Flavisolibacter tropicus: one gene and its partner. The protein of the gene in region 2 interacts with the protein of the main gene of each other region in a pairwise test. Links are inferred from orthologs where the notes say so. Each region holds a gene or a part of one and is shown on either strand. Other genes may lie near its edges.

The links.
Region 1: the proteins of SY85_RS05975 (region 2) and topA interact in binary tests that used the Escherichia coli proteins (3 or more experiments, as listed by UniProt). The link is inferred for Flavisolibacter tropicus from one-to-one orthologs.

What each region holds. Positions count from the first base shown.
Region 1 is NZ_CP011390.1:576,732-593,438, reverse strand. What follows is about bases 5,533-8,686. They hold topA (type I DNA topoisomerase), read left to right. Parts: upstream 5,533-5,896; coding sequence 5,897-8,476; downstream 8,477-8,686. Other genes in these bases: SY85_RS02385 (transglutaminase family protein), read left to right, coding at 8,506-8,686; SY85_RS02395 (SGNH/GDSL hydrolase family protein), read left to right, coding at 5,533-5,790. In the rest of the region: SY85_RS02425 (DUF2851 family protein), read right to left, coding at 142-1,404; SY85_RS02420 (Maf family protein), read right to left, coding at 1,427-1,987; SY85_RS02415 (geranylgeranylglycerol-phosphate geranylgeranyltransferase), read right to left, coding at 1,990-2,910; SY85_RS02410 (KdsC family phosphatase), read right to left, coding at 2,926-3,447; SY85_RS02405 (Rossmann-like and DUF2520 domain-containing protein), read right to left, coding at 3,520-4,278; SY85_RS02400 (alpha/beta hydrolase), read left to right, coding at 4,294-5,136; more of SY85_RS02395, read left to right, coding at 5,182-5,532; more of SY85_RS02385, read left to right, coding at 8,687-9,375; SY85_RS02380 (tRNA-binding protein), read left to right, coding at 9,383-9,718; SY85_RS02375 (methylated-DNA--[protein]-cysteine S-methyltransferase), read left to right, coding at 9,718-10,197; SY85_RS02370 (cytidine deaminase), read right to left, coding at 10,254-10,745; lepB (signal peptidase I), read right to left, coding at 10,806-12,353; SY85_RS02360 (MerR family transcriptional regulator), read left to right, coding at 12,468-13,352; SY85_RS02355 (sigma-54-dependent transcriptional regulator), read right to left, coding at 13,383-14,543; SY85_RS02350 (pyruvate dehydrogenase complex E1 component subunit beta), read right to left, coding at 15,383-16,369; SY85_RS02345 (SemiSWEET family sugar transporter), read left to right, coding at 16,683-16,707. UniProt on the Escherichia coli protein: Releases the supercoiling and torsional tension of DNA, which is introduced during the DNA replication and transcription, by transiently cleaving and rejoining one strand of the DNA duplex.
Region 2 is NZ_CP011390.1:1,441,469-1,457,980, forward strand. Bases 13,408-16,366 are described here. They hold SY85_RS05975 (IMPACT family protein), read right to left. Parts: upstream 15,220-16,366; coding sequence 14,596-15,219; downstream 13,408-14,595. Other genes in these bases: SY85_RS05965 (GNAT family N-acetyltransferase), read left to right, coding at 13,408-13,513; SY85_RS05970 (3-hydroxyacyl-CoA dehydrogenase family protein), read left to right, coding at 13,580-14,470; SY85_RS05980 (EamA family transporter), read right to left, coding at 15,275-16,156; ribD (bifunctional diaminohydroxyphosphoribosylaminopyrimidine deaminase/5-amino-6-(5-phosphoribosylamino)uracil reductase RibD), read right to left, coding at 16,169-16,366. In the rest of the region: SY85_RS05955 (PKD domain-containing protein), read right to left, coding at 1-478; SY85_RS05960 (Ig-like domain-containing protein), read right to left, coding at 489-11,885; more of SY85_RS05965, read left to right, coding at 12,977-13,407; more of ribD, read right to left, coding at 16,367-16,512.

The DNA of each region.
Region 1 (16,707 bases), 870 kb from region 2 along the record:
CTAAAAACCATCTAATCCCAACTCTATGATTACAAGACTGATTTCATTTTGCCTGATTGTTATTTTATTGGCTTCCTGTGCACGCGCTGTTACACCGTCCGAAGCAGCCAGCGGACGCTATAGAAAATGCAGGGCGGTTCGCTAATTTGTTTGCTTAAGCAACTGAACGCCAACTGTACATTCCAAACATCGTTTATTATTACAATATTCATTCTTTAGCTCTATCAACGCTTGAGAGTCAAAAGCCGAAAGATTATCGACATGCAGGGATTTAAACCCCTTTGTTATGGCGTTCTCTTCGGCTTTTGTATTTTCGAGCCATTGCAACGCCTTGTTCTTGTATTGATCCAAGTTATTATATAAACCGTAAGCAAACAATGCAGGTATGATGCAATTGATAACTATGCTATCAATTGCATCATCACCCAATCTCTTAGGCATATAGCTTTTTTCTTCATCAAACCGGTAGTGGTAGTGCCAATAGTCATTGGCCGTTACTTTTAAATATTGCCAGACCTCTTTACTTTCTTTCGCTTCTAAAATTTTTGAAAATAAGTGATGCGAATGATGAATTAACATGGCTAGCTGGGCTAAGCGTATTGTAGGGAAATTACCTGGTCGCATACGTAAGAAGTGAAGCGGTTGATGTATGCACCTTAGGTTATATTTTTTACTTAAAAACTGGTATTCTTTATACAACATTTTGGGATAGGCTTCTGTATGATTGGCCTGTAATAAGCCGGCTTGCCCGAATATCAAAGCCTCCAACTGATGGATCTGGTTCTTGTGTTTGGCCAATAGATTTAATGGGATAGTACGAGCAATTGCTTGAAATGCTTCTCCATTTACTTTTCCACCAAAACTTTTTGCCAGTAGCCACCAGAAACATTCTTCCCAATGTTGATTGGTAGCTTGCAAAAAATCAAAAATAACTTTTGCCTTCCGGGTTAGTCGCTCTGCCAGCAGGCGCTCTTTCCAAGACATCATTGTTATTTCTCGTATACCACTGATACTGGAGGCACAACTGATAAATGAGGGTGTTGTCATCAGGGCCGTATACTTATCTAAAAGAAGATTTGAAATACGAGAAGCTAGCTCAAGTGTTGGAAATGCATCGATATCATTTACATCGTCTGAATAAACCACATGCAGAATAACATTCGAGTAATTTTTATCTTCCTGATGACGATGTTTATGCCATTCAGATGCTTTTATATGCAGTTCTATGGAACCAACAAGAATGGTGTCACCAACCTTTATACGCGCATTTAAAAAATCAGGTCCTTGATTGGTATTCAGTTGCCCAGGAAAAAGTACTTGGAGTACTTCGTTTGAAGTTGTTTGCAAATGGGCACGGTTAAAATACTGGAATTGCCAGATGTATTGCAGCAGTTTTTCGGTCATACCGAAAAATACAAAAAATAACCTACTTAAATTGTTGTAAGGCTTGTACAACACGGCTAACCGGAAGCCCCATTACATTATAAAAATCTCCTGTAATATGTTTTATACCTACTACACCAATCCATTCCTGAATGGCATAAGCGCCGGCCTTGTCATAAGGTTTATATTTATCAATATAAAAAACCAACTGTTCCTGCGTTAAGGGATGAAATTCTACATCGGTAATATCGGCAAATGAGATCTCTTTATCCTTGTTTATAATGGCTACACCTGTAATAACCTTATGGTGCTGCCCGCTAAGTTTCGATAAAATGGTTATTGCGTCTTCCCTGTCTTTGGGTTTGCCTATGATCTCATCACCTAGTACAACAATTGTATCTGCGGCAATAATCGTTTTTCCTTTTGCTTGTGGCAGCACAGCCCGCGCTTTTTCGACTGCAATATGGATGGCAACTTCTTTTGGAGAAAGTATTTTTGGATAAGACTCGTCGGTTGGATGTACAATTATCTCAAAATCAATTTCAGCCCACTCTAGCAACTGTTTTCTTCTTGGAGACTGCGATGCCAGTATATAATTTGCCATTATTATAAATAGATTCTAAAGAATACCATTGATAAAATTCCAGCTAAAGTAATCCATTTGGTCAAGCTACTAAGTCGGGCGAAATCTTGGCTTGACTTAGCCTTGTAATGTTGTAGAAACAAATAGACCAATGGAATAATAACACCTAGAGTGAGATATAAAATTGCCCACCACCACTGAAACTGTAAAATGTACAGCTGTAATACTACCAAGGCAGACAGCAAAACCACTATCCATACAGCCGTATATATTTTAGTGGCTGTAACCCCAGCTACAATAGGTAGCGTTTTACACCCGTAACGCCTATCACCAGCCATATCTTCCACATCTTTTATTGCCTCTCGAATAATTGTTATGATAAACGCAAAGCCAGCATAGAGGAAGGCCACTCTAAAGAACTTTATAGTTTCTATATCCGGAGAGTTAAACGCTGCAAGAAAAGAGACCTTTGCAAAGAATAAAATAAGTATTGTCCAAGCCGTTAAAAGGGCGATTACTATATTTCCTATTAAAAGCTTCCGCTTAAAGGAAGTAGAATAAAGCCACAGCAAGATGACACAAACCACATTTGCCAAAATCAGATACCACTTATGGAATGATACAGCAATGGCTGTTGCTAAAATACCCGAAATGCTTAAAAGCAAATGCCAGAGAATTACCCAGCGGCGACTTATAACGGAGTCCACTACATTTTTATCGGGCTTGTTGATACGGTCTATGTTAAGGTCGAAATAATCATTGATAATATAACCAGCTGACGCGATAAAAACAGATGCTATAATAAGCCATGTAATTTGGTGTAAAGACTCATTCGTTTTATTTACTGATTTATAAATACAGAAATAAAATAGTAGCTGCGTTAGAATAATAAATAAACCGTTTTGCCAGCGTATTAATCGGAAAAAAGCAGGGATCAATCTCATGAATGCGGTTTAGTATCAGCGTGAAGTTACTTCGGTATCGACGTACCACTTATTATTAAGCTTTAGCACCTTTTCAATAACGTCCCGTACACAACCATACCCACCATTTACCGGAGAAATGTATTTGCTAACGGCTTTTACTTCTGTAACTGCATCAGCGGGACAGCAAGATAAGCCTACTTCTTTTAATACAGGAATGTCAGGAAGATCGTCACCCATAAATAATACTTCCTCCCATGTCAGGTTATTTTCTGTAATATACTTTTCCAAAAAACCTCTTTTGTCTTTAATAGCTAAAAAGATATCCTGGAGACCTAAATATTGCAGACGCTGTAATACGGGTTCAGAATAGGCCCCTGATATAACAAGAACCCTATATCCTCCCTTCATGGCCATTTGTAACGCTAGGCCATCTTTAACATGCATTTGACGTGCTTGAAGACCATTTTCGAAAAGCAAGACAGTTCCGTCTGTTAAAACGCCATCAATATCAAAAACGAATGTTGTAATATGCTTGAAGTAAGAAAGAACGTTCATTTATAAAAATTAGCTAATTAGCTAATTGGCTAATTAGCTAATTTGTGATGAGGCAAATGTAGTTGAAAGGCATTAATTGTGTTGTTGGATACTTTTCGTTAATAATTGATAGATAGATTTAAGATCGGGATAGCTTTCCATCAATGCCAAGTGTTTTTCAATTGTTGCTGTATCTCGTCGCTTAGCCGGCCCTGTTTGAGATTTTGCAGGTGGTATTGTTTGAATGCGTTGAGCCGTCTCTTGTATCAAGGGGAGTAAAAGCTGAAAGTCCAGCCCTTCCTTTTGGCAGTACTCTTCTATTAGCACATACATGTGATTAACGAAATTATTACAGAATACAGCCGCCAAATGCAGTTTTAAGCGCTGCGCATCGTTTGCCAGGCTTATTGTATCGGAAATACTTTTTCCTAGTATTTCCAAAATCATTAATGTATCATTATCGCTGGCATCTATTAATATTGGTGTTTCTGGTAGGTAGCTACTCTCCTTTTTCAAACTTTGCAACGGATAAAGAACACCATAATGGTTGCTGGATTCTTTTAAGATCTCTTTAGATACAGCACCCGCAGTATGCACAACAACTTTATAAGGAAGTTTTAATTCTTTTGCAACTTCTTCAATGGCTATATCTGAAACGGCTAAAAGATAAACATGGGCATTACGGTTAACCACGCTCCAATAGTTTGTAGACTCTGTGTTTAACTCATAGGCTAGCTCAGAGGCAGCTTTTGCATCTCTGCCAAAGATCTGTATGATGCGATGACCAGCGGCATTCAATTTCCTGCCTAATATAGTTGCGGTATTTCCAGTACCAATAATAACAATATCCATTTTTATCTTTACAAAATGCGGTTAAGTCAACGACTGGTTATTAAATATATTCGAACAAAATTTAGTATTCTTTCTTCCATATCCAAAAAGAAAGCTGCAGAAAAGGCTTTTGAATTATTCTGCACCCCTCAGCATCGGAATAGGAAAAAGTTGCCCGATATTTTTGAACAAGCAGAAAAGTTGCGGTTTCATTTTAAAGAATTTTCAATTCAAGGTTATCGTTGGAATAAGGAATCTGACAAAAAAATATTGATCCTTCATGGGTTCGAATCCAGTGTCATCAACTTTGACCGCTATGTAAGGCCACTGATTAAAAAAGGCTATTGTGTATTAGCGCTTGATGCTCCTGCCCATGGAAGAAGTAGCGGAAAGATGATCAATGTATTATTATATGTAGAATTCATCAACTTTCTGAATGAACGATTTGGACCGATAAAAAACTTTTTAGCTCACTCTTTAGGAGGACTGGCAATAGGCCTTGCCATGGAGCAATGGTCGCATGACAAAAGTTATAAGCTTGTTTTAATTGCACCAGCTACTGAAACCTCATCAGCAGCTGATAGCTTTTTCCAGTTTCTTCAACTGGATACTGCTGTAAGAAAAGAGTTTGATAAATTGATTGAAGAACAAGGGAATCAGCCTATTGGCTGGTTTTCTGTAAATCGTGCAGCTGATCAAATAAAAGCTCAGGTACTTTGGTGTCATGATAAAAATGATAACATGACACCTTTGGTCGATGTTAAACCCGTAATAGAAAAAAACTATCCCAACTTTGCCTTTTATATTACGGAGGGGCTTGGGCACCGTCGTATATATAGAGACAATAATGTAGCAAAAAAGATCATTGAGTTTTTATAATCATTGAATGATTAATTTTAAAAACACCCTACCAAGAAGAATAAAATGGAAAAGAAACTAACATATCTGGCATTAGGCGATTCATATACGATAGGTGAAGCCGTTTTGATACAGCAGAGCTTTCCTTACCAGGTAGTACAAAACCTGAGAGAGAAAGGGCACTCTTTTTCTGCTGCTGAGATCATCGCCAAAACGGGCTGGACAACGGATGAGTTATGGAATGGCATTGCGGGCTACCAATTCCTACCAAAATACGATTTTGTAACGTTACTAATTGGTGTTAATAATCAATACCGAGGAAGAGCTATAATAGAATATACATCTGAGTTTGAAAAGTTATTAGGAAAGGTAATATTACTAGCTGATAATAAAAAAGAGCATGTTTTTGTAATTTCTATACCGGATTATGGGGTAACGCCCTTTGCAAAAGAGAAAGACCCTGAAAAGATCTCTAAAGAAATAGACATTTTCAATACGGCCAACCGGGCATTGGCAATACAATATAAAGTACACTATATTGAAATAACAGAAGGCTCAAGAGATGCCGCCCAAGACCCTTCGTTAGTGGCTGAAGATGGTTTGCACCCATCTGAAAAAGAATATAAAAAATGGGCAACCAAAGTAGCAGCTGCTATTGAGAAACAGTTAAAATAAGAAGTTTAGGGCAGCGATTAAAAATAGGTTCTTTCGTAAAAATTCCTATTCTTGCCGTAAACTTGTACGTTTTTCGAATCTATAAACCTATATCCAAATAGAATATATGGCGAAGAATTTGTTGATTGTTGAGTCGCCTGCAAAGGCAAAAACCATAGAAAAGATCCTGGGGAGCGATTTTGAGGTAAAGAGTTGCTATGGCCATATTCGTGACCTCGAGAAGGATGACATGGGTATTGATATTCAAAACGGTTACCGTCCAAAATATATAGTACCCGATGAGAAACAGCGGGTTGTAAGCGAACTGAAACAACTGGCCAGAAAAAGTGGCGAAGTGTGGTTGGCAACGGATGAGGACCGTGAAGGAGAAGCTATTAGCTGGCATTTATGTGAAGTATTGGGCCTTGATCCTAAAACGACCAAGCGCATTGTTTTCCACGAGATCACTAAGCCTGCCATTCAAAAAGCCGTTAAGCAGCCTCGCACTGTAAATATGGACCTGGTAAATGCGCAACAGGCACGTCGTGTACTGGATCGCATTGTAGGTTTTGAGTTAAGTCCTGTGTTATGGCGTAAGGTAAGCATGAAGAACAACCTGAGTGCCGGACGTGTACAGAGTGTAGCGGTGCGCATTATTGCTGAAAGAGAGCGTGAGATCAATGCTTTTGTTACACAAAGCAGCTTTAAGATAGAGGCAATTTTTACGGCAACAGATTCAGCTGGAAAATCTATTTCGTTTAAAGCAGAAGGTTCTAAGTTTAATAATGCTGCAGATGCTGAAACCTTCTTACAACAATGTATAGGTGCTAACTATGCGGTAAAAGACATTCAGGTAAAGCCTGCTAAACGTACTCCAGCAGCCCCCTTTACTACTTCTACCCTACAGCAGGAGGCTAGCCGTAAGTTGGGCTATAGTGTAAGCCGTACGATGCTGGTAGCACAGAAGCTATATGAGCATGGGCATATCACCTATATGCGTACTGATAGTGTCAACCTGAGCGAAACAGCGATGGAGGACATTCGGAACACGATCAAATCCAGCTTTGGTGATAAATATTATCAGTCTAGAAAGTATAAGAATAAAAATGAGTCGGCGCAAGAGGCACACGAAGCCATTCGCCCGACTTATATGCAACATACAACCGTAAGCGACCCGGATGCTAAACGTTTATATGAACTGATCTGGAAGCGTACCATGGCTAGTCAAATGTCTGATGCAGAATTGGAGAAGACAATTGCTAAGATCAATGTGTCTACCAACAATGCGGAATTAAGTGCTGAAGGAGAAGTGCTAAAATTTGATGGTTTTATAAAGGTATATCGCGAAGATGTAGACGATGAGGATGGCGAAACTTCAGGTCAGGAATCAATGCTGCCACCACTTGCCAAAGGACAGCAGCTGCCCTTAAAGGAAATGAAAGCCATTGAGCGCTATACGCGTCCATTGCCTCGCTATACGGAAGCTTCCCTTGTAAAAAAACTAGAGGAACTGGGAATTGGACGTCCATCTACTTATGCGCCTACTATTTCAACCATCCAAAAAAGAGGTTATGTAGAAAAGCGTGACAAAGAAGGTGTACAACGGAATTATCAGGTATTGACCCTTAGTGGCGATAAGATCTCTAAAAAGACCGAAACTGAAAATACAGGTGCTGAAAAAGGTAAGCTCTTCCCTACTGACTTAGGTTTGGTAGTAACAGATTTCCTGAAACAGTACTTTGATGATATTATGGATTATGGCTTTACAGCGCGTATTGAAGGTGAGTTTGATGATGTGGCCCAAGGTAAAATGCGCTGGAATAAAATGATCGATGATTTCTACAATCCCTTTAAGGATGATGTACAGAAAACGATTGAGACTGCCGAGCGCGTTAAAGGTGAGCGTGAAGTTGGATACGATCCGCAAAGCGGTAAGCCGGTGATTGCCCGTATGGGACGTTATGGTCCAATGGTTCAAATTGGGACAACTGAAGATGAAGAGAAGCCTCGTTTTGCCCGCTTAAAGCAAAATCAAAGTATTGAAACCATCAACTTAGATGAGGCATTGGATCTGTTTAGGTTGCCGTTAACACTTGGTGAATATAATGGCCTTGAAGTGGCAGTGAACGCAGGCCGATTTGGTCCCTATGTAAAATATGGTGAAGACTTTATTTCCTTACCTAAGGGTGTAGAGCCATTGGAAGTAGACATGGAACAGGCGATTGAATTGATCAATCAAAAGCAAATAGCTGATGCTCCGATAGGCCACTACGAAGGTAAGCCCGTAACCAAAGGGAAAGGCCGGTTTGGACCTTTTATTAAGTGGAATGAACTATTTATTAATGTTCCAAAGGCTTACAATTTTGACGCTCTGACGCAGCATGATATTAATGAGCTAATTGAGAAAAAAGTTGAAAAAGAAGCTAACCGCTTTATTCAACAGTGGCCGTCGGAAAAGATCTCCATAGAAAACGGCCGTTGGGGTCCCTTTATCCGTTTTGGCAAGAAAATGTTGAAGCTGGGAAGAAAAGCAAATAATGAGAAATATACGGAAGATGAAGTAAAGAGCTTGCCGTTAGAAGACGTTAAAAAAATGATTGAAGAGCAAGTACCTGGAGCGTTTGCTAAAAAAACAGCTGCCAAGAAAACTGCAGCAAAAAAAGCAGCTCCTAAAAAGGCAGCTGCCAAGAAGTCCTCTAAGAAATAAAGGCATAATTATTTTAGAGATTGTGTTGAATGGAAGAAACTAAAGAAATATCAGCCCTACTTAAGTTAATAGATGATCCTGACGACGAAGTATTTGGCTCTGTGTCACAACGAATTATTCAATTTGGCCGCACCATAATACCAAATTTGGAGGACTTATGGGAGAATACGGTAAGCGAGGACACCCAAGAACGAATTGAGTTATTAATTCACCGATTGCACTTAACCGATCTGACAGAAGATTTCCGTCAATGGAGCCTAGCGGGACACCACGACCTTATGGTGGGAGCTTTATTGGCTTCAAAATTCCAATATCCAGACCTCTCAACGGCTTCTACTTTGCAAGAAATGGAAAAGCTACGCCGTAATATTTGGCTGGAGTTAAACAATTACCTAACCCCATTAGAGCAAGTACGCATTGTGACTGGAATTCTATATGGTTATTACGGCTTGAAGAGTAATGAGCTGAATTACAGTAATGTCAATGACTTTTTGTTACATAATGTTGTAGAAACCAAAAGAGGTAACCAGATAAGCAATGGAATCTTGTATTTGATACTGTGTGATTTGTTGGACATACCCGTAAAAGCAATTGATCTACCCAAGCAATTTGTATTGGCGTATTTCAAGCCTGGTTATAGCTCGGAATCGGAAGACCAGCATATCAATAAAATAGAGTTTTTTATTGACCCTACATCTGGACAAGTATTTTCTCATAAGGATGTAGAGGCCTATTTTAAAAGAATTTCTGTTCCACCTGTACATGCTTATTTTAAACCCTATAGCAATAAGAGGGTAATTCAAAACTTATTGGAAGAAATGGCTAAGTGTTTTGATGATGAAAAGAATTTTTACAAAAGCGAGGAGCTCCTTCAACTAGCTAGCCTTTTGGATCAATAACTACACTATGGAAACGATAACATGGGCCGACTTTGATAAAATAGATATCCGGGTGGGCGCTATCCTATCTGCAACTAACTTTCCCAATGCAAAAAAGCCTGCATACCAGTTAACTATTGATTTTGGAGAGCTAGGTATTAAAAAATCTTCTGCACAGATAACCGATTTATATGAAGCTGAAAAGCTGGTTGGCCAGCAAGTAATAGCTGTTGTCAATTTCCCACCAAAGCAGATTGCCAACTTCTTCAGCGAATGCCTGGTTTTAGGCATTTACGACGAAAACAAAAATGTGGTATTATTACAACCACAGCAACCTGTTTCTAACGGGCAAAAAATTGGTTAATGTATACTTCTTATATCTCCTCTCCTGTAGGTAATTTGCAGCTGCAATGCAGTGATGAGGGCATTACAACTGTAAACTTTTGGGAAGAAGCCATAGCAACTTCTGATACGCATCCTTTATTAAAACAGTGCCAGCAAGAGTTAGAAGAATACTTTGCAGGACAACGTAAAGAATTTTCAATACCCCTTGAATTGAACGGAACTACTTTTCAAACCCGTGTTTGGACTGCCTTGCAAGATATTCCTTATGGCAAGACCGTTTCCTATATGGGCTTATCCAAGACATTAGGCGATGTAAAAGCAATAAGAGCTGTAGGAACGGCTAATGGGCGCAACAAAATTGCTATTATCATTCCTTGCCACCGCGTAATAGGAAGTAATTCCAGCCTTACAGGTTATGCTGGTGGTCTCTGGCGAAAACAATGGCTATTGGAACATGAAGCCAAGTTTCATAGTGGTGTACAAACTCTACCATTTTAAAAGCAAATAGCTGCCTTTTAGACAGCTATTAATAAGTATTCTCTATCTTATAATGATCAAGACGTCTTTAATTCTTCTGATGTAAAGGCTAATGGCAATAAACGACTAGCGCTATCTATTATATAAACAGGCCCTGTCATGCCACCTAAGATCAATTGAATAGGGTGTCCAACCCGAGATTCAAATTCTTGTAGCGACTGTCGGCAAATACCACAAGGTGAAATTGGGTGATCACTTTTATGGCCATCCCCCTTATAACTAATGGCGATTGTTTCAACAGGAACCTTTGGAAATAAAGAAGCAACAGAAGCGAGCAAAACGCGTTCTGCACAAAGACCTACAGGGAAAGAAGCGTTCTCCTGATTACTGCCGGCAACGATTTCGCCATTTGCCAATCGGGCAACTGCACCCACCTGGAAATGAGAATAAGGAGCATAGGCTTGTTCAGTAACTTCTCTGGCCTCATTTAGCAGCCATTGTTGGTCTTCGGGTAATTCTTCTATACCACTGTAAACCTTATACGAAAATTCAAACTTGTTTTCTTTCATATGTAACGTTAAGAGACAAAAATGCCCCGCACGATTTGTTTGGGGCAATTAAAGATACGTTTATTTTACTATTCTGAACAATCGGTTCCATCGTGGACCACTATCCCAACTAAACCAGATCATCCAAGCTTTACCCACTACTCTATCTTCAGGAACAAAGCCCCAGAAGCGGGAGTCTTGTGACTCATGCCGATTATCTCCCATCATCCAGTAATAATCCATTTTAAATGTATAAGAAGAAGTTTCTTTTCCATTTAAAAAGAACTTACCATTCTGCATATAAAATTCGTTATGCTCATACGTACGTATAGCTCGCTCATAAATCGTATAATTTTCTGGCGTTAGCTGTAATGTAGCTCCTTTTTTAGGTATCCAGATTGGTCCGAAAAAGTCAACTGTCCATTTATGTAAAGTATCATACGGAAACAATACCTGCCCCCAGAAGCGAGGATCGGTAGTAGCCGGCTCTTCTAATAAAGGACGATAGTTAATGATGATCCCATCTTTAACCATTCTTTGAAGGCCATCATTCGTCAACATCATCTTAAATACGTTCTTTCCTTGAGGCTCTATTTGGTTAGGGTCATTCAGATTTACATTGTAATCTTTCATGGCCTCTTCATCCAGCTGCTGTCCTTTTGTTTCCACCAAATACTTGATTTGTGAATATGGCGGAGCCTCAGCTGGTTTGCTATTAATATAAACTTGGCCACCTTTCACTTCAAGTGTATCGCCTGCCACACCCACACAACGCTTAATGTAGTTATCTGATTTATCTACAGGGTGCACAACAATCGGGTATTCATCAGGGTGAGACAATACATATTCCGACTGCATGTCGCCAGCTTTAGCAGCGCGTTTCACATCGTAATACGGACGTAGCGACTGGTATTCTGGTGAGTTAATTACGGTATCACCAGCAGGAAAATTAAATACCACAACATCGCCTCTTTTCACAGGGCTTGCAAACCAACGAACATAAGGCAACTGTACACCTCTAATATAAGAAGTACGGCTGCTGCCAGGTATATAATTGTGAACAAATGGAATAGACAAAGGTGTATTAGGAATACGTGGACCGTAACTAAACTTGCTTACAAAAAGGAAGTCGTTGATCAGTAAGGTCTTCTCCATAGAGCCTGAAGGAATAGTATAGGCCTCAAACACAAAGGTGCGGATCAGCGTAGCTGCAACTATTGCAAATATAGCAGCATCAATCCACTCGCGCCAGCTGGGTTTGTGATAACGTTTAGCCCCTTCTGGTCCTATATAATGGATCTTGGGGTTATTTCCCACATAAGGAAAGTAAAAAGGAGCTGCCAACGCAGCCAGTATATGTTCGCCAAAAGTGAAACGGCCAAATAACTTTACAAATTCAATGAAGATACCGGGTGTAATAAACCAACCTACTACAGGTATGAATTGCCAGAACACCCAATGCTTGGGACGCTTGGCCAATTCCTGCATTACCCAGGTATTATAAAAAGGAATGTAGGCTTTCCAGCTTTCAACACCAGCTTTTTGAAACATCTTTGCTATTCCAAACGACGGGAGCAGAACCAGTAATAAGGAGACTAAGTAAACAATGAATACGTGTTCTAACGGCATTAGGTTGACTTTAAAACGGACAAATTTATTATTTTAAATCACTCTTGCTGCGGAAGCAGCGCAAAGTTTTTGCTAAATCCAACAGCAATGAAAATAGGAAATAAAGTGTAGGCAATGCAAAATTTTACGATTAAGGACATTGAGAATATGTGTGATATTAAAGCACATACGCTCCGGATCTGGGAACAGCGCTATCATTTTTTTAAACCAAAGCGCACAGAAGGCAAACAACGTTATTATGAGAATGAAGACCTGAAACGCTTGCTACGCATAGCTTTCCTTTATCATAATGGTTGGAAGATCTCTAAAATTGCCGCATTAACTGAAGAAGAAATTATTGCTTCTGTACTAGAAGTAGGAAAGCTATCGAAAGATCATCAACAATTTATTTTAACACTTCTTGAAGCAGCTATTGATTTTGATGAGAAAGCTTTTCATCAAATACTGGATGAGTTAATAGAGAAGTTTGGAATGGAAGAAGCCATATCTAAAATTTGTTATCCATTTCTAAAACGTATTGGAGTGCTCTGGATGACCAATAATGTTATTCCGGCACAAGAACATTTTTCTTCTTACTTAATTCAACATAAAATCATAGCTGAAACGGATAAGTTAACCGCCAGCAATGATAAACATCGCCAAATACTGTTGTTTACGCCAGATGGAGAGTATCATGAGATGCCGCTGCTTTTCTTAAATTATATGTTGAAGAAGTGGGGCTGGTCAACCATTTATTTAGGCTCAAATATTAAGCTGCAACAAGTAAAGGAAATAGTCCAACAAAACCCTATTGAATATATTTTCACGCATATCATAACCAATTTCACACGATTTGAAATTGATGACTATTTTGAGTTGCTCTGTCAAGCATTACCGGGTAAAACAATCGTAGCATCGGGTGCAAGTACTCTTGCTGCTACACGAACATTTGTGAATCTTCGTCTTTTAAAAAGCGACGAAGCCATCTATGCTTTTATAAAAAGCAAGATGACTTCGTGACAAGAAATTAACGCTAATGATAAGGCTTAATTACTTTGGGAGCACATAGCTGGTAACATCATCCTTGGTAATACTTTTACCAGACAAGATTACCAAACGCTCTACCACATTGCGTAGTTCACGAATATTACCAGTCCAATTATATTCTTGTAATAATTTGATGGCGTCTGGGTCAATTGCTTTTTTGGCAACCCCATAATCGGCACAGATATCTTGTAAAAAGCGATTTACTAAGAGAGGAATATCGTCTTTTCTTTCATTTAACGAAGGCACATGAATAAGAATAACTCCCAAGCGATGATATAAGTCAAGACGGAAATTCTTTGCCTCCACTTCCTTCAATAAATCTTTATTGGTAGCAGCAATAACCCGAACATCAACACTGATTTCTTTATCGCCCCCTACCCGGGTAATTTTTCCTTCCTGAAGTGCCCTCAGTACCTTGGCCTGGGCAGATAAGCTCATATCGCCAATTTCATCTAAGAAGAGCGTACCACCATTGGCCTGCTCAAACTTACCTATGCGTTGTTTAATGGCGGAAGTGAATGAACCTTTTTCATGGCCAAAGAGCTCACTTTCAATCAGTTCACTTGGAATAGCAGCACAGTTCACCTCTACCAATGGACCTGAAGCACGGCTGCTTTTTTCATGTACCCAACGAGCAACCAGTTCTTTTCCGACACCATTTTCGCCAGTGATCAGAATACGTGCTTCTGTAGGTGCTACTTTTTCAATAGTTTCTTTGATCCTGTGAATGGGTGCAGACTCACCTATCATCTCTTGCACCTTGGTAACTCGTCTTTTTAGTGTTTTAGTTTCGGTAACAAGGTTATTACGCTCTTTTGCATTTCGGATCGTAATCAGTAAGCGGTTGAGGTCTGGTGGCTTTTGTATAAAGTCATAGGCACCTTTTTTTACAGCCTCTACAGCTGTTTCTATAGTACCGTGACCGGAAATCATAATGATAGGGACATCTGGGTTATGTTCAGTAGCTTTTTGCAAAAAATCCAAACCATCCAGTTTGGGCATTTTTATATCGCAGAGTACTACATCATATGTTTTTTCTTTGAAACATTTGAGCGCTTCTTCACCGTCAGGTGCTTCTTCAATGGTATAGCCTTCAAAAGAGAGGATTTCTGTAAGGGTTTTGCGTATTGCCTTTTCGTCGTCTACTATGAGAATTCTGCTCATTATTATCGGTTAAGTGTTAAGGCAACAAAATAAGCGAAATACGTTTAGGAGAAGAAATTTTGGATTGCGGATGGAAGAATTTTTAAGAAGGCTTTCGCTGTAATTAGGAATACAATTGAGATCCGTCAATTAAATCTAATTGACGAGCGGATGGTTTTTTGTAACTTTAAGCACCCTCTCTTTTGGTAATTTCTGTCTCTTTTCATTATTCTTTTCTTTATTATAAATAGTTAACCCAGAGCAACCCAAATGGCAGGTTTACGTCTTTTGAAGGTGTGCGGTAGGGCTTTATACGGAGTAAAGGAGGCTCCTATACGGAGTAACCCACTATTGGATACGGAGTAACCATGAAGGAACAGTGGCGTAGCTATGAAGGACCCGTGGAGTAGCAGGCAAGGAAGGCGCAGGTAATAGTGTAAGCTGTTGGGATTAAAGGAATAAACGAATCGTTCCACTTGATCCTTATTAATCATTATAAACTTTGGTAAACTAAGGGGGCAACCAAGAAAGAAGAAACTAGAAAATATTGACTTAAACTTCTATTTACTTATTGATAAACATTGCTTTATGAAAGTTTCAGAGTATTCCAATTGATATATAGGCAAGGAGGAACCGAAATGGATAAGCATAATAAAGGCCGGATAGAAATCCAGCCTCGTGTAAAATCCAATATCCTATGAAAAACCGAGACAAAGATGCGATGAAAATTGGAAAAACAAAACTTTATCTCGAATAAATTTTTTTGCATCAAGGTATTGAAAAAGAAAAAGTTGTGTGAAACCACACAACTTTTTCTTTTTTTCCTCGGCTTGAGGAAGGCTTTCCTCAATATAAAGCACTTATTTTTTCAAATACATTACTTCTTTTACCAGTTTAACCGTGCGTGGTACATCAGGCAAAGCCGCTGCTACCAGATTTGGCGCATAGTGTAGCGGTGCATCAGCAGCGGTTATACGACGAATTGGAGCATCTAAGTAGTCAAACCCCTCTTTCTGTATACGGTAAGTGATTTCAGATGATACAGAAGCAAAAGGCCATTGTTCTTCTATAATCACTAAGCGATTTGTTTTCTTAACACTCTCAAGGATAGTCATCCAATCCAGCGGACGGATAGTACGCAGGTCAATTACTTCTGCGCTGATTCCTTCTTTTTCCAATTCAGCAGCAGCACCTAAGGCTACTTTCATCATTTTATTGAAGGAAACAATGGTTACATCTGTACCCTGACGTTTCACATCTGCCTTACCTAAAGGGATATAGTATTCTTCGTCTGGGATGTCACTTTTATCTCCATACATCAACTCGCTTTCCATGAACATCACCGGATCTTCTTCGTAGCGAATGGCTTGTTTCAATAAACCTTTTGCATCATATCCATTACTTACAGAAACCACTTTAAGGCCTGGGATATTTGCATAAAGTGCTTCAAAAGCAGTAGAGTGTTGTGCACCTAACTGACCGGCAGAGCCATTTGGTCCACGGAAAACAATAGGACAAGTAATTTGTCCACCACTCATGGCCAACATCTTAGAAGCAGTGTTCAGGATCTGATCCAATGCCAGAACAGCAAAGTTCCAGGTCATGAATTCTACAATCGGTCTTAAACCGTTTTGTGCAGCACCTACACCAACAGCGGCAAAGCCTAATTCAGCAATGGGGGTATCGATCACACGCTTTGGACCAAACTCAGCCAACATACCCTGGCTTACTTTATAGGCACCATTATACTCAGCTACTTCCTCTCCCATTAAAAATACACGGTCATCACGGCGCATTTCTTCGATCATTGCTTCGCGTAATGCTTCACGAAAAGGTATTTGTCTCATGCAGTAACAATTAAGCGGGGCAAAATTAGCGGAGCAACTTCATATAACCTAAAATAAGCTATAAGAGAGCTGCAAGCTTCACGCCGCAAGCTGCAAGCAGAGGCGTGAATGTTGTGTGTATAGCGCTTCAAACATAGAAAATAGACTACTCTTAAATACTTTAGTTGCAAACTATCGACAACCAATTTAGTCGCCTGTTTGACTTAACAAAAGGCTGTTTCAAAGCGTGCAGCGTGCAGCTTACAGCTTGCAGCACTCTTCCGTTCTCGCAGCTCCCCTACTTTACTGGCTGCTTTTTTGAATGAAAAGTCATATGGATTTAAAACAATGGGTTGGAA
Region 2 (16,512 bases):
CCCAGGTATCTACAGGCATCAGCATGGTAGCGCCAGATGATGTATTTCCGTAGATATGTGCATAAGCCACAATGGGTACATCGCTTACAATATGAATGGCTTTATTGGTAAAAGCTCCTTCCCCACCCGTACCACCATAAGACGGTGGAAATGTAAAGAAACGGGCATCAATGGTTCCTGACTTAGGAATAAAATCTGATACAATAACTGTATTTGCAGGTACGGTATAGTTTTTCACCCAAGCGCCTCCCGCCATGCTTACTGTAACATGGGCAGTTTGTTCTGCACTTAAGTAGATCACCATTTCCTGGCTATTCGCAAACAGACTAGTTGGATTTGTAACAGACCATTCCATATACTGATGGTGGCCATAGCCTACCCAGAACTCTTTCCCTTTGTTGGAAAGATCCTGGGCAGTGCTTGCCATTCCAATGAGTACTGAAACCAGTACTGTAAGCCGTTTTATTGTGTTCTTCATAAGGTTAGATTTAACGTACCAGGTTAATGCTACCCTTCTTATTTACCACTGTTCCATCATTTAAAATCAATCTGCACACATACAGATACACTCCCGATGGTTGCAGCTTGCCTTTTTGGGTACCATCCCAAGCACGCTTCTGATCTTTCGATTCATAGATCTTTTCACCCCACTGGTTATACACCATGAACTGCATTTCTTTTATTACATAACCATATACTTGCAACACATCATTCATTCCATCACCATTGGGCGAGAAGCTGTTAGGAATATAGATCTGGTCTACTTGCGCTTTTCCTGTAACGGCTAATGACTGCATGTCTTTACAACCACCTTTGGCTTTCACCGTCAGGGTTACGGATTGTAATGGCATCAGACCTGATACCGTATGTGTTAGACTGTTAGGTGTTGTTGCTTCCCAAGTGTTGCCACCATCTGTAGACACATCATAGGAAGTAGCTCCTTGTACAGCGCTCCACTTAAAGCGAACCATGTTCACACTTGCAGAATCTATGGTAACAACCGGTGTTGCCAGATCGATCAACTGCGTAGCTGTTACTTTTTTGCGGCTGGTGCTTGCACAACCTGTACTAATAGCTTCCACGAAATAATCGGAAGTGCCGTTCACGGTAGTTGTGAAATTGGTACCCGTGCCTACCTGGTTGCCTCCGGTAGCTGCATTGTACCATTTGTAGGTTACTGCAGCAGCAGGGTTCTTAATCGTAAAGGTGACATTGCTACCCTTGCAATTAGAAAGCGTATCTTTTACTACGTCTACTGTTGGACGTGCATTTACCGGCACCTTCTTGGTTGTATCGCCCACACAACCATCCGGAGTTACCAACTTCAATCTTACATTAAAGGTGTCGCTTGTACCATATTGTTTGCTTGTGTTTTGGGTTGCAGCAGAAGTACCATCGCCAAAGGTCCAGTTCCATTGGGTTACGGTTACACCATTTCCACCTGAACCACTGAAGTTGGCTATATCTCCAATACAGTTTGTATAATTTACTGTAAAGTCAGCTTTTGGTGCTTGAACCACCTTCACCGTCAACATCGTCTCCAATGTATTGTTACAGCCTTCAATCTCCGGATGTGAATAGCTAACCGGAATATTATACGTACCTACTTTGCTAAACGTATAATCCTGCGTTAATGTGAATTTGTAATACTTCTTATTGTTAACCACTACTGAATCAATAGCAACAGGGCTTAGCAGGGTAACATCTGTTTTTGGATTTAACTGAGGTACCTGGCTAAATCTCCAAGTGAGTGAAGTAGGTTTCACTGGCACCAGTACCGTTACCTTAAATGGTGAATTGGTACAAGCATATGCACTGGTAGCTCCTGTTGTGCTCAACGTGTTAGTAATAGAAGACAATACATTCAGGTTCTTCACCAATGTACCCAGGTTGTATCCATAACTTTCCTGGTTGCCTTCACCATACACAATACCTGTAAAGGCAGAATCACTCTGCACCCAGCTTTGTCCTGAAGTGCCACCCCACTGCTTCACCACTACTGAGTATCCCGGCAAATTAGGATGCGGATAGGTATGATTGAACGTGTTAGAACCGTCAATGGTTAATGAATTCAAGCCATTGGTTGGGATGACCAACGTGAGATAATTGACATTAATGGCATCCAGATTATTTCTATAAAGACGCGTCTGTTTAACAGCCTGCTCAATTGGGCTTAGGTAGAACAGTTCCGGATCGCCATCTACTAAGGAGCTACTTCCAGGACAAGAGCCGCCTGATGATGCCATATACTGGGCTACCATTACTGGTTTATTAGCTTCGATATAGTCGGCTGTGCCACTTTCAAACTGGTAATAACGATCATTTACCAAACCAAACAGTGTTGTGCCATTTACTTTCACCTCTGTTGCAGGGTCTTTTACCATTACGCGGTAAATACTGGTCTGGAAGTTTTTAGGCGAAGCCGCAATAGAAGTAGGCGCTGTCAGGTAACGCGTACCCCATGCCTGAGATGGGAATACTTGTTGGAAGAGCAGATCTCCCCCATCACCTTTCGATGTACTACATCCTAAACGGGTACGAGAACTTCCGGAGAACACCCCAATAGGGAAACACTTTCCACTTGCGTTAGGCACTGACACAATCTTACTTCCTGTCAGATCAACACCGTCAATACCATTTAAGTTGGCACCCAGTACCTGGTATACTTCTCCTTTATTCAATGTAACTAAAAAAGGTACATCGGCAGGGTGGCCTCCCACAGTTTGATTCGATGGTGTTATTTGTATATAAGTACTGTCGTTATCAGCCACTACAAAGAATGACGAGTAAGTCGGTTTGCCGGTAGCACCTGGATAGCTTTGTCTTGCATTCAAGCTGTAATATTCATAGCCATAAGTGCCTACTGGCAGCAACATGGTAGCGCCAGAGTTTTTAGAAGAATAAATATGCGCATAGGCTACAATTGCCACATCACTCTCAATGCTAATACCTCTATTTGATTTACCTTCTATCAACAGACGGCTATCATAGAAACCTGTTTTAGGCATCCTGTCTGAAGTAATAGCCGTGTTGGCTGGAATGCTATAGGTTTTCATCCAGTCGGTACCATTTACTTTAACCGTAACGGTAGCAGGTTCTGCACCTGTACTTAAGTAAAGCACCATTTCCTGAGCGTTCTGATCTATAAAGTCATAGCTATTAGCATAACCTACCCAGAAGCGTTTACCCGTATTAGAACTATCTGTCTGCAGGGTAATTACCTGTGGTGGCGGAACTGCATTTACATCGGACAAGCCGGTAAAGCGATATAGCTGATTCAATGCTTCTTCCGTAATAGCATTGGCGGCTGTATCTACGGTACTGTTGGCACCTACCAACCAACTACCAATGGCATCGGTTCTACCCATGCGGATCTGGAATTGGTGGTTGATAAAGCCTTGCCAAGGATCAATGAAAAAGTCTTTCTTGGTAAAGCCAGTTGCACTACCAGTTGTTTGTACATCTGTGTAATAGTACATATATGGCGTAGCTGATGTTAAGCCCGGAGGTGTAACTCCAGAATAACGGCGCATTTTCACTTCCGTTGGCACGGTGGTACCCCATGAGATCGTAGATACAGTATCCGTACCCATCATAAAGGTTTGCATACCACCAGCCACTGGTGTAGCCGGAATAGCGGTTAACACCGGAGGTACAGATGTAGGTACAAACTCATAGGCACCTAAATCGGGCACACCGGCTGTTAGCGTTGTTGGCCTTGGCGCATTATTGAAATCATAATCGTTACCCGCAATCTGCACACCACGACCATGCATAGCCCACACTGCTGAATCAGCTATATTAGGCTGCAGGTCTACCTCACTCATAAAGGCTGGCTTGTAGGCAATGGAATTCAGATCCCACATACTTGCATTTCTCCATCCGCGGAGGCTAGAATAGAACCCTGTAGGTGTTTGTATTATTGAAGACCCGCTTGAATACAACATGTTGTAATCACTGGCGGTAAAAGATTGATTAAATGTATAGAAGGCTATTCCTCCGCCATTGTGCGCAAAGATGTTGTTGCGGATATCTACCGTGTTATTGGCATGATAGAAATATGCTGCATAATTATGACGGGTAGAAGCAGAAGCGCTATAAATAGAATTGTTATAGTATTTCGTGCTATCGTCATTAAAGCTATATAAAGCGTAAGAGCTATCAGCTGTGGTTGCCGTTGTTTTAATACTCACCACGTTGTTGACGGTATTGCTGTTGGTTGTGTAATAGTTACTCAAACCATAAACCTTACCGGTGATGTTGTTGGTAGCCAGTACGGTATTTCCCGCCACCTTACCACGCTCCGCATTCGTACCATCGCTGTAAAACATGTAAATACCTTTTATAGTATCCTTAGCATTACTAAAGGTTACCTTATTGCCAATAACCTGGTAAGCCGAATCAGCAAATCCAGCATAAACTCCATATGAAATAGAATTCAATGGAGCAGCCTGATTGACGGTATTATTACTAATACGAATACGGCTGGTATAGGATGTATGAATACCGTGATGATAGGCACCATTTATGGTATTGCTATCAATGACATTCAAGGAAGTTAAATTGGTTTCTGATGTACCACGGAAGTAAATACCGTTGGAACCATTGGTGATGGTATTCTTTTTAATGACATTATTTCCTCCCTTTAAATTATTGGCATAAATACCTACTACGTTTTGCGTTGTCGTTGCAGTTACCGGAGCACTAATCGCTGTGGTATTAATTCTCAGGTTTACCAAACTGTCGTAAGAGGTTGTATTAGCCATATCAATTACACGCCCGTTGGTAGCGTTCAGAGCGGCAATAGTCATGTCCTTATAAGTAATATAGCTGGCACTATCCAATTGCAGCACATAGTTTTTGGTAGCACTAGTAGCATTAAAATTCAATGTTACAGAAGCTGGATCGCCATTCGCACTTTGGAAAGTAACGCGGCTGTTTGCACCAGCACCAGGTACTTTGTGCATACGTACTTGTTCTGTGTATATACCAGGGGCCACATTAAACGTTACACGACCTTCAATACCGCATTCCATAGCTAAAACTGCATCTTTAAATGACACGTAGTTTTTAGGAGCTGCTCCCAATGCCGGATTTATGGTGTAGTCATCCGCCGCCATCAAGCCCGAGTTCAACGATATCGATACCGGTAATGTACGCACTGTGTTACCGCTACAAGTTACCGCTACGCGTATGTCCATAGAAGCACTGGCTTCAATTACTGTATCAGGGAAAAGCTTCGGCGCGCCCAAGGGCAAATAAGGTCCACCGGCCTTTGAGTACTCCCACTGGAAGGAAATGCCACTACCGAACGTATTTCCGCTTAAGCTTAATACTATAGGTGTACCCATACAAATACCTGATGAAGGTGTAGCTGTAACGCTACCTGCGGTAGGAGGCGTGGTACATGCCGGCACTGCTATTTCATACGCACCTACATCTGGCGTTGTGGCAAGACGAGCGTTTCCTTCAATATCGTCTGCGATAATGACACCCGTTCCCCTATTATCGAAATTCGGAGAGGTAGGCTTCAGGTTGCCGGTAGCCGGGCTAGTATAAACCGGATCAATATTACTTGAGTTCAGGTCTTTACCTGTATTGGATCTCCAGGTAGCCAGGCTAGTACGGTTGGCACTTAGGAAACCTATATATGACGAAGCCACAGGTGCCAGGTTAAAGTTGTTATAATCGGAAGTAAATCGAGTGGTAGGTGTAAAGAAGTACAGACCATATTTATTTCCTGTACCGCCACGCATGATGGTGAAAATATTGTTTTTCAGATTAATGCCTTCAGCATCTGTAGTCTGGTAGAAACCATACGTAGGATTCGTTGAAGTATTAGCTGTATTATCTAATGAAATGGTATTATGATAATAGGCAACGTTATCTGACCCAGCATTATAAATACCATACATTTCCCCTTGTCCATTGGTGTTATAGATCAGGTTATTGCTAACCAGGTGCGGCCGGTCAATGGCTGCATCTGTACCGGTAAAGTAAATACCATAAAACTTAGCTGTGCTAGATGACAATTGATCAAAAGAATTATGGATCCGGTTTTTAGAGATACGCATTCCATCACTTACACCTGTTGCGTAAATAGCATAAACATCTGTTGCTGTAGAAGTGTTACGCAATGGACGATAAAGTTCATTACCCTCTACCAGTGTATTAGTGGTGTTACCCAAATAAATACCATAAACATGGTAATCTTTTACCTTATTATTTATAACGCGGTTATCAGTAATCAAAGCGTTGGTATTACCAACTACAGTAATACCCCACTGACCACCATTGACAGTATTACCTTCAAACGTATTATTATCACACATTGAATTTCCAGCAATACCTCCACTTGTATTAGACGCATTAATTATAATACCGGCGTAGGAAGTTGTTGTGCCACTAATATTCGCATTGACTGTACACCTTCTGATCCAATTGTAATCTGCGTTGTTCATCAAATGCACACCAAATTTGAATGCATCGATTGTCAGGCTATCAAAGGTGACATAATCCGCTCCATTCAACTTAATGACTGCCAGCTCTGTAGTGGAATTAGAATTAAACGTAAGGGTGTTACCATTACCATTGAATGTAACGGTGTTAGTGGCCGAAGTACCACGGATTGAGTCCAGGATCACCTGCTCGAAATATGGCCCACTACCGCTTACAACATCAAAGACAACAGGCCCGGCGATACCACAGCCCATGGCATTTTTGGCTGCATTGAAGCTAACAAAGTTGGTAGCAGAAGCAGGGGCATTTTTATTGATCGTATACGTACCACTAGACAGTGGTTGTGTTACAGTAATCAATATAGGTTCGGAAACACTGGTAAGTCCGCTACACGTTGAAGTCAGTCGGTAGTATAAGTTAATAGATGGCGCCAAAATAGCTGTATCCGGATTTGAAAGGGCATAGCCCAGATTGCTGAATGGCCCTGCAGCAGTAGTGGCATATTGCCACTGGAAAACCTGGCCTACACCAAAGGAGTTACCTGTAGCTGTTAACATCACAGGCGTTTCGCTACAAACCGGGGTTTCGCTTACGGCAATAGAGCCAACAATTGGCGGTGTCACACAAGCTGGTGCTGTAAACTCAAGAGCACCCAAATCAGGACTAGTAACATTGCGCACTACACCATCAAAATCGGTAGTGATGCCTGTAGGAGTACCTCTATTGTCAATAGAAGCATTTTTAGGTTTCAGATCACCGTTAGCCAGATCCGTAAAGAATGGATTGCTGGAAACGGAGTGGGCATCCTGACCGGTTGCGCCGCTCCAGCTGGCCAATGTTAATCGCGCTGCATTCCAGAAACCTATATTATTTACTCCGTTAGTGGAAGAAATGTAAAAGTCGTTATTATCGGACAGCAACAAGTTAGTACCCGCATTCATATACACCGCCGCCTTGGAGCTGGAACCATCGCGGGTAATGTTTATGATATTGTTTTTCAACTCAACACCATTCACATTATTGCCTTTTTGGTAATAGCCGTAGGATTCTTGAGTTGTTGTACTGCTAACAGGTTTTCCATCTATGGATAGCGTGTTGTGATGGAACCAAACGTTGGATGAACCGTTGTTATAAAATCCATAAACATTAGAGCTACCGGTGAGATTATAGATCTTATTGTTGCTCACCATGTTTTCGAAAGTAGAAAGAGAAGCAACGCTATTAAAATAAATACCGTAAAAGGCAAAAGTGGCGGCAGGATACGCTCCAAACGGATTTGTTATAATATTCCTTGTAACGTTGGCCTTGGTGCTTAGATTGGTAAAATAAATTCCATAGAAGTCTTTATCCAGCACTCTTTCAGGACGCGAAATGGTATTACCTTCTACAAGTGTATTAAATGAATAAGCTACATAGATACCATAGTTAAAAAAGTCCTTGACGGTATTATTAATGATCTTATTACTACCTAGTGCGTCCGTAGCGCTTCCCACCAGGATCACACCATAATGCCCTCCATTAACTGTATTTCCGCTAATGGTGTTGTTATCGCATTTTGCAGGCCCTGCATCTGTAGGGAAGCTTGCTGCATTACTCACCACAATACCGGCAAGGCTAATGTTTTGCGTAGTAGCAGACTGGTCGATATTGACCGTACAATTATTAATTGTATTGTTATCAGCGTCGTTTAATAAATGAACGCCATATGCATTTTGTGTGCCCTTAGCTGTTATAATAAGGTCATTGAAGGTGATATAATCTGCCCCATTCAACTTAATTACAGCTGGATTAGTGCTGCTCGTTGAATAGGAAAGCGTATTACCATAACCATTAAAAGTAATATTGTTGACCGCTGAAGCACCCGTTATTGGTTGTATGGTCAGCTGTTCGTCGTATGGCCCGCTACCAGCCACTACGTTAAACGTTACCGGGCCACCGATACCACACTTCAAGGCATTATAGGCGTCATTGAATGACTGGAAGTTCGATGCACTTTTTGGCGCCAATTTATTAATGGTAAATGTCCCTGTAATGGTAGCTGAATTGCTAACTTTCACACCTGCAGAAGGAGCCGAACTACCACCATTTGAACAGATTACCTTTACACGATAATATGTAGTAGCAGACTGTGTAGTAGTAAGCGTTGAAGCAGTAGCATTATTAATATCATTCCAATTGATACTATCTGCAGACGATTGCCATTGGTAAGTGATACCAAGCGCTTCTGTAGCACCGGTAACGCTTAATGTAAATGTCTCAGTACATACAAACGCTAAAGAAGAAACGGCAGTACCTCCTACTGGTGTACCCGTACAATCCGGGAAATCAATTACATTGATATTATCTAATCCAATATCTGAAACTGATGCATCTGATACGCCCTCAAAACGCAAGACAGTAGCAGCTGACGTAGCGTTGAAATACAAGGTTTTTGTTCTCCACACAGCAGAAGCCCGTGCACTATCCAGCCTGGTATAAGTAGCCCCGTTATCGGTAGACAATGATATCACCAAGCTATCGTTACCAGCTGCATTGATGTAATCGAACATCAGTCTTTTCCTGGCGACCACGGTATTGGCATTTAGATAAAGATCCAATTTACCCTTGGTGCCATTTGTTGAATTAGCAGAATGGAAACGAGCGGAATAAACCCCAGCCGAAGCAGCTGGTGTATATGAACCATTACCAGATGTCCATTTAGCGGAGCTAATATCATCAGACCTGCGCCAAGCGTTATTACCAGTAGCAGGGCTGTTACGCCAGTAGCTATTTGGCACATCACTCACATCGCAAATACTTCCCCATGCAGCTTCAAAGCTCTCGCTATAAGGTAGCGAAGCATAAGTTGGGGTAGCAAAATTGACCATTACCGAATTGGTATAAGTTGTATTGCCCGAACAAATAATTGCTCTTCTGAAATAGGTAGTACTGTTGATACCGCTGGAAGTATAATCTTTGATTGTAGCAGCAGGAATATCTGTCCAGTTACTATTATCCGTAGAACTTTGCCACTGGTAAGTGATACCTGTACCGGTAGTCGCACCCGTTACAGTGAAAGTAAAGGAAGTGCTGCTATTACACACACTAGAGAGTGAGGATACTGCTACACCTGGAACAGGCGGCGTAATACAGGCGCCTATTGTAAACTCCATAGCACCAGCATCGGGTGTAGTTAATGAGCGAGATCTATCATCAATATCTTTATCAATATTTACATAGTCGCCAAGATTATCAATAGAAAGATCAGTAGGTGTATAGTTTCCAGCACTTGCATTTGCAAACAGCGGATCCACGTTTTTGCTTAGAAGATCATACCCTTTTGAGTTCCAGTTGGCCAAGGACACCTGGTTTCCAGAATAGAATCCTATACCATTTGTACCCGCAGGTGAGTTTATATATAAAATGTTATTATTAGAAGTGATCGTCGAGGTAGTTGTATTAAAATAAAGACAGTTCTTGGCTCCGCTTCCGCCCCTGGTAATATAGAATATATTGTTCTTCAAGTCGATACCAGTTGCTGCAATTGTCTGGTAAAAACCACAGGTGGCGCCGGCTGTAGCAGCTGCATTATCCAGCACTACCGTATTGTGATAATACTGCGCATAGTCTGAGCTGTTATTATACAACGCATATATAATTCCTGAACCACTGTTAAACTTATAGATCAGGTTATTGGATATCTTGTTTTCTGAACCGCTTGTAGCATCACAGGCATTTGCATAAATGCCATAGGCATTTTTTGCTTGTGTTGTAGCATCGGAAATTGTATGCGTGTCGTGGATGCGATTGGCATTTACTATACATTTTTTATTTCCTGCAGCTAATTGAATACCTGTGAAAATGTCACCATCCACCCTGTTTCCACGACTGATGTCATTAAATGAAACCACTGCACCATTGTTGTTGGACAGATCAATACCATTAGCATAGAAATATTTGATGGTATTGCGTGTAATAGTATTGCTTACTGCGTTCAAGCTACCTGCTGCGCCATAGATAATAACCCCTTGAAAAGCACCGGTAATTGTATTATTACTGATGATATTGTTGCTAGCGCTTCCTGTAGCTGTTACAGAAGTATTGGAATTAGAAACTACAATACCGGCACTGTTATTTTGAGTTGTATTGGTAACAGCCGAAATATCGATGTTACAATTGGTAATGTTATTATTATCGGCACCATTGGCTAAATGGATACCCCAGCCAAAGCTTGAACCAGCCTTGGCTTTTATAGTAAAGTTGTTGATGGTCACATAATCGGCTCCATCTAAACGGATAAGATACGGTGTAGCACTGAGTGGTAAAGCCTGGATGGTGGCGCCGTTCCCATTAAAAGTTATGGTATTTGCAATCGATGCCCCATTGATAGCGGGAATGATCACCTGCTCATTATAGGGTCCGCTGCCGGATTGAACATTGAATACTACAGGTCCGTTTATACCGCACTTCAGTGAGTTAATGGCATCTGTAATTGTCTGGAAATTGCTTCCGCCTGTTGGTAAGGCTGCATTAATAGTAAAGGTTCCTGAAATAGCCCCTCCACCAGTTACTCGCACGCTGGCAGAATATCCTGTAATGCCAGTACAAGTAACAGCTACGCGATAGTATGTAGGTGAAGACTGAGTTGTTGTCAATGCGGGAGAAGCGGAAGATGCACCTAAATTAGTCCAGGTGGCATTATCCGGTGAGCTTTGCCATTGGTAAGTCTGACCGGTACCAATAGAGCCACCCGTTACATTCAATGTAAAGTTGGTGCCCTCGCAAGCACTTGTTGCAGAAGCTATAGCCTTTCCTCCTAATGGCGGTGTGGTACAGGCTACCGATGGCTGAAACGCAATACTGCCAATGAAGCCAACTGGCGTTGTGGCAGGCGCGGCCGAGAAAGCGCCCGCATAGCCTGGACTAAGTGGATTATCCTGCGTATAGATCTCCAGACCGCCTCCTTTATAAACGTTAGGCGTAGAACCAGCCAAACCATACGAAGGGCCATTTGCTGGCCCTGAAATAGCGAAACGATAGGTAGTATTGGCAGGTAGAATAATATTTAAACCTGTAAACAGGGGGGTGATACCCGATGTAGCGGGGGCACTCTTGGTAACATTAGCTACTGACACCCAGCCATTTGCCGTGTTAATTGCTAATGGAGCACCAGTTGTGCTAGATGTATTATACCATAATGAGAATGAGCCGGAAATGCTATCCGGAACATAATTACTAACATCGGTAATAACGATGGGCGTAGCATTGGTGTTTCTAACCCCGAAAACAACAACACCGGGTACGGTTGCTGAAGGGGGAGTGATACTTCCAGATGCCGGCACCGGCGAAGTGACCGTCATTTGCGCCTTCAAAAAGGTCACAGACAGGACTGTTATTAGAAGAAATAGTACTTTACTTCTAAAGGCAGCCATACAGCTTGTTCTCATAGCAAGATTTTATATTGTACAGATCAGTAATTAACCAATAGTTAAAGCCGTAACTACATCATTCAACACATGCATGATCACATTCCATTTTCCACTTGCAGATAGGGCGGTATATAAAAGCATTAGCAATCCTTAGGTTTGCTAATGCCAGCATATCATTTTCTTTTTTTGTATAAAGGATAGTATTTCCACATCCACTTCCCTCTCTTCTCTCCTACCCGATTTAAACAATCATTAAACAGGATAAGACGTCATATGACGCCTATTTAAAAATTAGTGACATGTGTACAACAGGCACAATAGCAAGCAATCGTTCATTCGTAAATCTGAATGTGCCTGTACATTTATTGAATACACACAGAAACAGAAAACGGGGGGATAGATGTTAAAGAAATTTTAAAGGAGCTAAGAGGTTAAAGAGGGAAAGAGTATGGTTCACAGGTTGAAAAGTTGACAAGGAATAAGGAAGAAAGAAAAGCGAATATTGAACAAGGAACAAGGAATGTTGAATTTTGAACAAGGAATGTTGAATTTTGAATGAGGGAGGGAATGTTCAAGGTACAAAGAGGGAATTGAGAGATTAAGGTAAAAAGGGCCCCAGGTTGAAACCAAGGGCCGAGCTTATCTGTATTTACTGTTTATGAAGAGACTCTTTTATCTATATATACAGCACACAAGGTTCATACTGGTTTTTCTCTGAAAACCAGATACCTGCAGTGCATCGTTTTAGCTATCACCATTGGATAGGAAACTGTTGGGATACGGCTTAACCAACCCAGCCTTTTACCTTTAGCCATTACACGCCTTTATAATACCTATTTAATTAATAGAAAGGCTTTGAATGACACCTTATTATTAAGTTGAAAGCACCTCTCCAAGAGATGAAAAGGCAAGCAATCGTTTCACCGTTTGACGTATACAAATGATGGTGTCGGTTAAATACAAACGCCAGTGTACTATAAATACAGTGAACACAAGAAATGGGGGGATTGGGTTAACGAGTTTTTTTTAAAAAACTTTAAATACGGTATCCGTTCAAGTAGTGACCAACCAATTATTATTTCAGTTTTTCCATTTTATACATTTGCATTATGATCACCTCTCTACATATAAGCCCTGCCACAACTGATGACATTCCTAACCTTGTTCGGCTGGTTAATAGTGCCTACCGTGGGGATAGTGCCAAAAAAGGATGGACACACGAGGCCGACCTGATCAGTGGGACTGAGCGTATTGATGTTGCGTCAATTAAACAAATGCTGAAGAAACCCAGTTCGGTTATACTAAAGTGTACAGATGACACAAACACAATTGTGGGGTGCGTATACTTGGATAAGCAGGCAGATAAATTATACCTGGGTATGCTTACCGTTTCCCCCGACATCCAAGCCCGGGGCATTGGGAAACGTTTATTACAGGCAGCTGATGAATATGCCCAGCAGAATCAGCTGCACCATATTATTATGACAGTCATTAATGTTCGTAAAGAGTTGATTGACTGGTACAACCGCAACGGTTATACTGATACGGGTGAGCGCCAACCCTTTCCTACCGATGGTCGCTTTGGTTTGCCTCAAACCCAACTGGAGTTTGTCGTATTGCAAAAGACCATATCTGCCGCTCCCTAACATCAGAAAAGCCGTCCCGGTTATTTGCGTTTCATTTCTTAGGTTTGCGCCTCTTAAACTATATGAATGAAAAAAGTAGCTGTAATAGGTGCGGGTACCATGGGTAATGGTATTGCACACGTTTTTGCACAGAATGGTTTTTCTGTAAACCTTATTGATGTTTCTCAACCGCAGCTGGACAAAGCGCTGGAAACTATCTCCAAAAACTTTGACCGACAGATTGCAAAAGGCAGCATTGGAGCAGAAATAAAGGAGGCTGCCATGAATAATATTACCTGTTTTACTACTATAGGTGCTGGTGTTGAAGAAGTAGAATTGATTATAGAAGCCGCTACCGAAAATGTAGACCTTAAGCTGGAAATTTTTAAGCAGATAGATGTTCATGCACCAGCCAACTGCATACTTGCTACTAACACGTCTTCAATATCTATTACCAAAATAGCCTCCGTTACCAATCGTCCCGAGCAGGTAATTGGTATGCATTTCATGAACCCGGTTCCAGTAATGAAACTGGTGGAGATCATCAATGGCTATGCTACAACAAAAGAAGTATCTACTACCATTGTAGAATTAAGCCGCCAATTAGGCAAAGTACCTTGTGTAGTAAACGACTATCCTGGCTTTATTGCCAACCGCATTTTGATGCCTATGATCAATGAAGCTATCTATAGCTTGTTTGAAGGTGTGGCTGGCGTAGAAGAAATAGATACCGTAATGAAGTTAGGTATGGCCCACCCAATGGGGCCGTTACAACTAGCCGACTTTATTGGCCTGGATGTATGTCTTAGCATTTTGAATGTATTGCATGAAGGCTTCGGCAATCCCAAATATGCTCCTTGTCCCCTGTTGGTTAACATGGTTACCGCCAAGAAACTTGGTGTCAAATCTGGCGAAGGTTTCTACACCTATACAGCCGGCAGCAAAGACATGGTAGTTAGTAAAAGTTTCAAGAAATAACAAAGGGCTGCAAAAATGCAGCCCTTTTAAATATTAATTCATTTCTAATGTGGCACTAGCAAGATTGCAACTACTTTCGCGACGTCAAGTACTAGTCAATAGAAATCGAAAAAGTTGGAAGGGTGTTAATTCACTTTCCTAACATCTAAGGAATGCAGTTCTTTTAATTGTTTTAGACAGGAATCTTCATCAGCTTTTGGCACACCTATTTTAGTCCGGCAAAAGAGCTGCATTTCATTTTCTAATACCACACAACCGAAACGTTTTACAATCAGCATCACCTCATTCATTAACGTATAGTCGAAGTTAAGCTCATATTCTACCAGTACAGGCTTTTGCAAAATACGTGTCAACTGCAGGGCTAATGTAGTTGAAGTTTTATAGGCATTGATCAAACCAGGCACTCCTAACAATGTACCTCCAAAATAACGTACCACTACTACGGCAGTATTAGTCAACCCCTTGCTATCGATCTGCCCTAAAATTGGCTTGCCGGCTGAACCAGAAGGTTCTCCATCATCACCAGCCCGAAAATTGTTCATATCAAATCCTAAGCGGTAACCAAAACAATGATGCACCGCTTTTGGATGTTCTTCTTTCAGCGCTTTCCAACGCTTCTTAAAGTCTTCTGCAGTTTGTATAGGAAAGGCATAGGCCAGAAACCGGCTTCCCCGGTCTTTATATTCGGCCACCGCCTCTTTCTCAATCGTATTGTACGTATCCTTCATGAAGGCCGCAAAAGTAGGCATAAATGCTATGTTTCACGCAGAAGGGAGAATTTCATATTGCAGGTTGCAAATTACCTTAACCAAATGCGATTAAGGCAATGGCACCAATAGCCAGAAGTATTCCTATCCAATTAATAATCGATAGTTTTTCTTTAAACAGTAAAGCTGCCATTATAGAGCTAAAAAGTACAATGCCCATATTGTTCATAGGAATAATGGCTGCGCTGTTACCCGGGCTATCTTTCAATACTTTAACCAGGCACCAGATGGAAAAATAATTGGGTACACCAATTAATATACCAGCTAAAATACTGTAAGGGTTAAAGCGTTGCTTGCCTTTAAGAACAAAAATTAGTAAGGCGATTAAACCAAAGGTGCTGGCTGTACCAAATGAAGCAATGAGGTATGCATTACTATTTGATTCATTCAAGAAGCTTTGCTCTACATACTTTACCAGTGTATCTAACGATCCGCTTCCAATGAATAAAATAACAGGTAGTATTATAGGCAATAAACCCAACGGCTTTTGCTTATCCGTAGGATCTTTTTTGTGCGGTATACAGGTAAATATTACAGCAACCAACGCCAAAAGCACCCCCACTATTTTTAGCCATGTTGGCTCTTCATTGTACAAGTAAATGGAAAAAGCAAAAGGAATAACCAATGAAAGCCTGTTGGCAACAGACGCTACCGTTACCCCCAATTTTTGTGTAGTGTACCCTATGACATTAAATAGACTTATAAATATAGAGCCCATAATCAAGGCCCACTTAAACCAAGGCTCTTGAATGGATTCACTATTTAACGGGAAGGCGCCATTTACAATAGAACCCGTTATCACACAGGTCAAATAATTAAAAACAATTGCCTGAAAAGCAGGAATATTATAGCGCTCTACTACCTTAAAAGACAGTGTGAGATAAGACGTTAATACAATGGATCCAAGTAAATAGAACAAAGGTGTACAGTTTTAGTCGAGCAATTTTTTATAGGAACGGATACAGTCTGATTGCACTATTTGCGAGAGAACTAAGTCATGGTTTTTTAAAATTGGTGCTGCCAATCCTTCACCAAGAGCCAGCTTCTCATTTGTAATTACACAAGCCTCATCCCACATACCCTCATCAATAAAACTTTGTAGTAGTCGCGTCCCTCCTTCTACCAGCACAGACTGTATATTTAGCTGGTATAAGGCATTAGTGATCTGGTGCACAAGACTCAAATCTTCCGTAACCTGGTAAGATTGAAGACCAACCAGATACCAGTCAATATTCTTTTGCAACTGGAGTGTGTGCTTATGCTTATTAAAAACAA